2 regions of the Pseudocitrobacter sp. 2023LY-00077 genome follow, and region 1 is predicted to be linked to the other one. Evidence: predicted binding sites of a transcription regulator. Region 1 holds the regulator's gene; the other holds the start of a gene.
The links. The regulator LexA, encoded in region 1, represses DNA repair genes until DNA is damaged. The targets are predictions, from matches to a motif close to TNCTGTATGTACATACAGNA.

Region 1 (3,886 bases):
TTACCGACCAGCTGATCGCGTTTACCTTCGATAACGGTCATGTCATCGTCGGTCAGTTTGCCCCATTTCTCTTTCGCTTTACCTTTGAACTGTTTCCAGTTACCGCTGAGTTCGTCTTTGTTCATCATCAGCTCCTTATCATTCGATCATGGATGAGATATCACTTCGTCCTTCGGCGTTCATTTCTGCTGAACGTGATAATAAGTGTAGATGAGGATATCGCCGACGATTCACTATTCAGAATCTTTAACCATCCACGCCGTTATGTCTGCGGCGAAAACCAGGTGCCTTTTTGCCAGTGACGACGCCAGATAACCGCCAGCGACAGGCCACGCAGCGCAAGGAATACCGCCAGTGCCAGCCATAAACCATGGTTGCCTAATACCGGCACCGTCAGCAGCGTTAAGGCGAACCCGGCGGCAGCCACGGCCATACTGTTACGCATTTCCGCACCCCGTGTCGCACCAATAAACATGCCATCCAGCAGATAACACCAGACACCGATTACCGGCAAGACTGCCTGCCAGAGCACATAGCGATCGGCAAGCTGCTGCAACGACGGCAGTGACGTCAACATTGCCACGATATGCCTGCCTGCCAGGGCGTACACCAGCGCAAACGCCAGCGCCACAATGCCTGCCTGTCGGCAGGCCGCGCGCCAGACCTGCTGTAACTGGCTATCATCACGCGCGCCATAAGCCTGCCCGGAGTGCGCTTCCACGGCATAGGCAAAGCCATCCAGCGCGTAGGCGGTGAAGGTGAGCATGGTCATCAGTACCGCATTGACCGCCACCACATCGCTGCCCAGCCGCGCGCCAAATACGGTTAATGCGCCAAAGCAGAGCTGAAGCAGTAACGAGCGCAGCATAATGTCGCGATTGAGCGCCAGCAGGCTGCGCATATTTCCGCGCCAGGCCGTCTTCAGCATTTCAGATGTAATACCGCGTAGCACCAGCACCTTACGCGCCATCAGCAGGCCAATGAACATCGTGGCATATTCGGCAATCACCGTCGCCAGCGCCGCCCCCTGCACGTTCATATGCAGGCCCATCACCAGCCACAGATCGAGAACGATGTTCAGGACGTTGCCGACGATCAGCAAAATTACCGGTGCACGCGCGTACTGAACGCCGAGCAACCAGCCCAGCAACACCAGGTTGGCCAGCGAGGCGGGCGCGCTTAACCAGCGAATTTCAAGGAAGCGCCGCGCCTGCTCCAGCACCGTATCGCTGCCGCCGACAACGGTGAGTGCCAGATTAATCAGCGGACCTTTGAACAGTACGATAAGTAACCCTGCCCCCAGCGCCAGCAGCAGCGGTTGCACCAGCGCACGGGCAAGCCGAAGGGGATCTTTCGCGCCGAAGGCCTGCGCAGTTAAGCCGGTGGTACTCATACGTAAAAAGAGCAGCAGCATAAACAGGAAGCTGGTTGCCGTTGCGCCAATCGCCACGCCGCCGAGATAGACCGCGCTATCCAGATGACCAATCACCGCCGTATCCACCAGCCCCAGTAAGGGAACCGTGATATTGGAGAAAATCATGGGGAGGGCGAGACGCCATAATGCCTTGTCGGCAGCCGTGAAGAGCGACATGGTTAGGAACCTGAACAGAAAAGAGAACGAACAACGGCGCATGATGCGCCGTTGTTATCGGGAGAGGATTACAGCCATTCGCCGTTGCGGATCACGCCAACGGCCAGCCCTTCAATGGAGAAGTTCTGACGGCTAAGATCGACGACAATCGGGGAAAACTCGCTGTTTTCCGGCAACAGTTCAACGACGTTGCCCTGTTTTTTCAGGCGTTTTACCGTCACTTCTTCGTCGATACGCGCAACAACCACCTGACCGTTACGCACGTCCTGGGTTTTGTGCACCGCGAGCAGGTCGCCGTCCATAATGCCGATATCTTTCATCGACATGCCGCTAACCCGCAGCAGGAAGTCAGCGTTTGGTTTGAACAGTGAAGGATCGACCTGATAGTGACCTTCAATGTGCTGCTGTGCCAGCAGCGGCTCACCGGCGGCAACGCGGCCAATCAGCGGCAGGCCGGTTTCTTCTTCCACCAGCAGACGAATGCCGCGCGAGGCGCCAGAAACAATTTCAATGACGCCTTTACGCGCCAGTGCTTTCAGATGCTCTTCCGCCGCATTCGGGGAACGGAACCCCAGGCGCTGAGCAATTTCCGCACGCGTTGGCGGCATGCCCGTTTGGCTGATGTGATCCCGGATGAGATCAAACACCTCTTGCTGCCTGGTCGTTAACGCTTTCATTCCGCCCCCTGGGTGTATATACAGTTATGCTGTGAGTATATACAGTTAACGGCTATTTTGGAACCGCAAAACACACAAAATACAGGAGTTTTCGCAGATTATGCGAGCCTCAGTGGAAATGCGACCACAGCAGCACGCCCCAGGTCATCACCGCGACGAAAATCGCCAGCAATACCGCCGCAGAACCCATATCTTTCGCCCGCCCGGAGAGTTCGTGATATTCAGAACCAATGCGGTCAACTACCGCTTCCAGCGCACTATTGAGAATTTCCACTATCATCACCAGAAGGACGGAGCTTATCAGCAAGACGCGGGTAATGGCGTCAACGTCCAGCCAGCAAGCGATGATAATGGCCACAACCGAGGCGACCCCTTCCTGGCGGAACGCGGCTTCGTTTACCCACGCCGCGCGAAAACCTTTCCAGGAATAACCAGCCGCTTTGATAATTCGGGTGAGTCCAGTGGTATTATTGGCCATCAAATAGAACCTTTTAGCGTTATACGCATCAATGACAGTAGCTGTTATCGGCGGTAGAACAGAAATCCTGCTGACTTTCTGATATTCTTGCCGCGCATTTGCATGATTAACCAGAGGCTTTACATCGTTTATGTCCGGTTGGCCACGAATTTACTACAAATTACTGAATTTACCATTAAGCATACTGGTAAAAAGCAAGTCTATTCCGGCAGAGCCTGCCCAGGAATTGGGGCTCGATACGTCGCGCCCGATCATGTACGTCCTGCCTTATAACTCTAAGGCCGACTTACTGACCTTGCGCGCCCAGTGCCTGGCGCACGATCTCCCAGACCCGCTTGAGCCGCTGGAGATCGACGGCACCTTACTGCCCCGCTATGTGTTTATCCATGGCGGCCCGCGCGTGTTCACCTATTACACGCCGAAAGAAGAGTCTATCAAGCTGTTCCACGACTATCTCGATCTGCATCGCAGCAATCCGAATCTGGACGTGCAGATGGTGCCGGTGTCGGTGATGTTTGGTCGTCGTCCAGGGCGTGAGAAAGGCGAGGTGAACCCGCCGCTGCGCATGCTGAACGGCATCCAGAAATTCTTCGCCGTCTCCTGGCTCGGCCGCGACAGCTTTGTGCGTTTCTCGCCGTCCGTCTCGTTGCGCCGCATGGCCGATGAACACGGTACCGATAAAATTATCGCGCAAAAACTGGCGCGCGTGGCGCGTATGCACTTCGCTCGCCAGCGTCTGGCCGCAGTCGGCCCGCGTCTGCCAGCGCGTCAGGATCTCTTCAACAAGCTGCTCGCCTCCCGTGCGATTGCCAAAGCCGTTGAAGATGAAGCGCGCAGCAAAAAAATCTCTCATGAAAAAGCGCAGCAAAACGCCATCGCGCTGATGGAAGAGATTGCCGCCAACTTCTCCTACGAGATGATTCGCCTGACGGACCGCATTCTCGGCTTCACCTGGAACCGTCTCTATCAGGGTATCAACGTGCACAACGCCGAGCGCGTTCGCCAGCTGGCGCACGACGGCCACGAGATTGTGTATGTGCCGTGCCACCGTAGCCATATGGACTACCTGCTGCTCTCCTACGTGCTCTATCACCAGGGGCTGGTGCCGCCGCACATTGCTGCCGGTATCAACCTGAATTT
Region 2 (3,886 bases), on a different contig from region 1:
GAAAAAATGAAATACTCAAACGTGCCTGCGGGGCTACAGGGCTTAGGGATCACCTTTATCACCACCGGTTTGATGGCGCTTGGCTTTATGTCGTTCTCCGGCGTGCAGCTATAAGGGGCGAAGAAAATGGAAATTATACTTGGCGTGGCCATGTTCACCCTCATCGTACTGGCGCTGTCGGTGCTGATCCTGTTTGCCAAATCGAAACTGGTGAATTCGGGCGATGTGGTGATTGAAATCAACAACGAAGCCGACCGACAGATCCGCACGCCGGCGGGCGACAAGCTGCTGAATACGCTCTCCAGCAACGGGATTTTCGTCTCTTCCGCCTGCGGTGGCGGCGGTTCCTGCGGCCAGTGCCGCGTGAAAATTAAAGAAGGTGGCGGTGACATCCTGCCGACCGAACTGGCGCATATCACCAAACGCGAAGCCAAAGAGGGCTGCCGTCTGGCGTGTCAGGTGGCGGTGAAGCAGGACATGAAAATTGAACTGCCGGAAGAGATCTTTGGCGTCAAAAAATGGGAATGCGAGGTTATCTCAAATGATAACAAAGCGACGTTTATCAAAGAGCTGAAGCTGGCGATCCCGGAAGGCGAGGTCGTACCGTTCCGCGCGGGGGGCTATATTCAGATTGAATGTCCATCGCATAAGGTTGCGTACGCCGATTTTGACGTGCCTGATGAGTACCGTTCCGACTGGGATAAATTCAATCTTTTCCGTTACGTTTCCGAGGTTAAAGAACCGACGGTGCGCGCCTACTCCATGGCGAACTATCCGGAAGAGAAGGGCATCATCATGCTCAACGTGCGTATTGCCACGCCGCCGCCGAGCGTGCCGGATGCGCCACCGGGGATTATGTCCTCTTACATCTGGTCGCTGAAAGCGGGCGATAAAGTGACGATTTCCGGGCCGTTTGGCGAGTTCTTTGCCAAAGACACGGACGCCGAAATGGTCTTTATCGGTGGCGGCGCGGGGATGGCACCGATGCGCTCGCACATTTTTGACCAGCTTAAACGCCTGCACAGCAAGCGGAAAATCAGCTTCTGGTACGGTGCACGTTCGCTGCGCGAAATGTTCTATCAGGACGAATTCGAACAGCTGGCGCGTGACAACCCGAACTTCACCTTCCACATCGCGCTATCGGACGCGCTGCCGGAAGACAACTGGACGGGTTACACGGGCTTTATCCATAATGTTCTGTATGAAAACTACCTGCGTGACCATCCGGCCCCGGAAGATTGTGAGTTCTATATGTGCGGGCCGCCGATGATGAACGCGGCGGTCATCAAAATGCTCAAAGACCTGGGCGTGGAAGATGAAAACATCATGCTCGATGATTTTGGAGGCTGATGATGCTCACGGTATTTCTGGCGACATTTGCGATTTTTGCGCTGGTGATCCTCGGCATGTCGCTGGGGTACATCATTAAGCGTAAAAGTATCCAGGGCAGCTGCGGCGGGATTACCTCGCTGGGGCTGGAGAAAGTCTGCGACTGCCCGGAGCCCTGTGATGCGCGCAAAAAGCGCATGGCGCGCGAAGCGTTGCAACAGCAGAAGAGGATTTTGTAAACCCTCGCAAGCTGCGTACATTAATGCCCGGTGGCGCTTCGCTTACCGGGCCTACCTATCACTCGAGCAGTAGGCCGGATCAGGCGTAGCCGTCATCCGGCAATGCAGACTGTTTTCTCTCTTCTCACGCCCTCTAATTATACTGTATACTTGTCCAGTAACATCCGGGGGCTATGTATGCGCAAAATTATCCACGTCGATATGGACTGCTTCTTCGCAGCGGTAGAGATGCGCGATAATCCTGCGCTGCGCGACATCCCCATCGCCATTGGCGGCAGCCGTGAACGACGCGGCGTCATCAGCACCGCCAACTACCCGGCGCGGAAATTCGGCGTACGTAGCGCAATGCCCACCGGCATGGCGCTTAAGCTTTGCCCGCACCTCACGCTTTTACCAGGCCGTTTTGACGCCTACAAAGAAGCCTCTGAGCACATCCGTGAAATCTTCTCTCGCTACACCTCGCTGATTGAACCCTTGTCGCTGGATGAAGCCTATCTCGACGTCAGCGACAGCGTGCACTGCCATGGTTCTGCCACGCTTATTGCGCAGGAAATTCGGCAGACTATCTTCAACGAATTGCATCTCACGGCTTCCGCAGGCATCGCCCCGGTAAAGTTTCTCGCCAAAATCGCCTCCGATCTCAACAAACCCAACGGCCAGTTTGTTCTCACACCCGCCGACGTTCCCGCGTTCCTGAAAACATTGCCGCTGGAAAAAATCCCCGGCGTCGGCAAAGTTTCGGCTGCGAAGCTCGAAAGTATGGGGCTGAAAACCTGCGAAGACGTGCAGAAAAGCGATCTCGCCATGCTGTTGAAACGCTTTGGTAAATTTGGCCGCATATTATGGGAACGCAGCCAGGGCATTGATGAGCGCGCCATCAATAACGAACGGCTGCGAAAATCGATCGGCGTGGAACGCACGCTGGCGGAAGATATTCACGACTGGTCAGCGTGTGAAGCGATTATCGAACGTCTCTACCCGGAGCTGGAGCGACGGCTGGCGAAGGTCAAACCCGACCTGCTGATTGCCCGCCAGGGCGTGAAACTCAAATTTAATGACTTCCAGCTCACGACTCAGGAACACGTCTGGCCGCGTCTGAACAAAGAAGACCTGATCGCCACCGCCTACAAAACCTGGCACGAACGCCGTGCCGGGCGCGGTGTCCGGCTGGTGGGGCTGCACGTTACGCTGCTTGATCCACAACTTGAAAGACAACTGGTGTTAGGACTTTAATCATGAACATTCGCCCCTGGCAGCCGCATGAACTGCCGCAACTGAGCCAGATTTTCCTGCGCGCGGTCCACGAAACCGCCAGTCAGCACTATTCCCCCGCGCAAATTGCCGCCTGGGGTCAGGTGGATGATGTGCAGTGGCGGCAGAAATTAGCCTCTTCCGTGGTGCTGGTAGCAGAGGTTGACGGCAAGGTTGTCGGTTTTATCACCGCCGCTGGGCATTACATCGACCTGCTTTTTGTCTCGCCAGATTACGCGCGGCAAGGGATTGCCGGGGCGCTGTTACGAGCATTGCTGGCGAAAATGCTACCGGGAAAAGTGACCGTTGCGGCGAGCATTACGGCAAAACCGTTCTTTGAAGGTCAGGGATTTGTGCTGGTGCGCGAGCAAAATGTTGAGGCGCGGGGAGAGTGGTTTATTAATTACCTGATGGCGCGAGAGGTATAAAAAAGCCGGGCAGTGATTGCCGCCCGGCTTAACGGATATTACTTCGCCGGAATCGCTTTCAGCAGTTCAGTCAGCAGCGTCCAGTAGTGGCCCACGCTTTCGATATGAACCTGCTCATCCGGGGAGTGCGGGCCCGTAATGGTTGGCCCGATGGAGACCATGTCCATTTCCGGATACGGTTTTTTGAACAGACCGCACTCCAGACCTGCGTGGATAACCTGAATGTTCGGCGTCTTGTTGAACAGACGCTGATAGGTTTCGCGTACCAGATGCATCACCGGAGAGTTTGCGTCCGGCTGCCAGCCAGGGTAGCTGCCTTTGGCTTCGGTTTTCGCGCCAGCCAGTTTACCCAGTGAATCCAGCATGCTGACCACATATTCTTTACCGGTGTCGATAAGCGAACGAATCAGGCAGTGGATTTCCACGTTGTCGTCAGTCATAGTCACAACGCCGACGTTCAGAGAGGTTTCAACCACGCCTTTTGCCACGTCAGAGTTGCGGATCACACCGTTCGGCGTAGCGTTCAGCAGGCGGACGAAAGCATCGCGAGACTGCGCGGTCAGCGCGGCTTTATCGTTGCTGACGGACTCCAGCAGCACGGTCAGGTTCTTCTCTTTCTCAGCCAGCTCGTTTTTCAGG

Region 2: the regulator LexA is predicted to act here: its motif matches at 1,709-1,728, upstream of dinB (DNA polymerase IV).

What each region holds. Positions count from the first base shown of each region.
Region 1 is NZ_JBSPEI010000013.1:112,664-116,549, forward strand. It holds gene ACWWFX_RS17330 (CsbD family protein) at 1-125, opposite strand, end outside; gene dinF (MATE family efflux transporter DinF) at 263-1,591, opposite strand; gene lexA (transcriptional repressor LexA) at 1,660-2,268, opposite strand; gene ACWWFX_RS17345 (diacylglycerol kinase) at 2,378-2,746, opposite strand; gene plsB (glycerol-3-phosphate 1-O-acyltransferase PlsB) at 2,877-3,886, shown strand, end outside.
Region 2 is NZ_JBSPEI010000017.1:60,782-64,667, forward strand. It holds gene nqrE (NADH:ubiquinone reductase (Na(+)-transporting) subunit E) at 1-114, shown strand, start outside; gene nqrF (NADH:ubiquinone reductase (Na(+)-transporting) subunit F) at 127-1,350, shown strand; gene nqrM ((Na+)-NQR maturation NqrM) at 1,353-1,568, shown strand; gene dinB (DNA polymerase IV) at 1,746-2,801, shown strand; gene ACWWFX_RS19915 (GNAT family N-acetyltransferase) at 2,804-3,247, shown strand; gene pepD (cytosol nonspecific dipeptidase) at 3,286-3,886, opposite strand, start outside.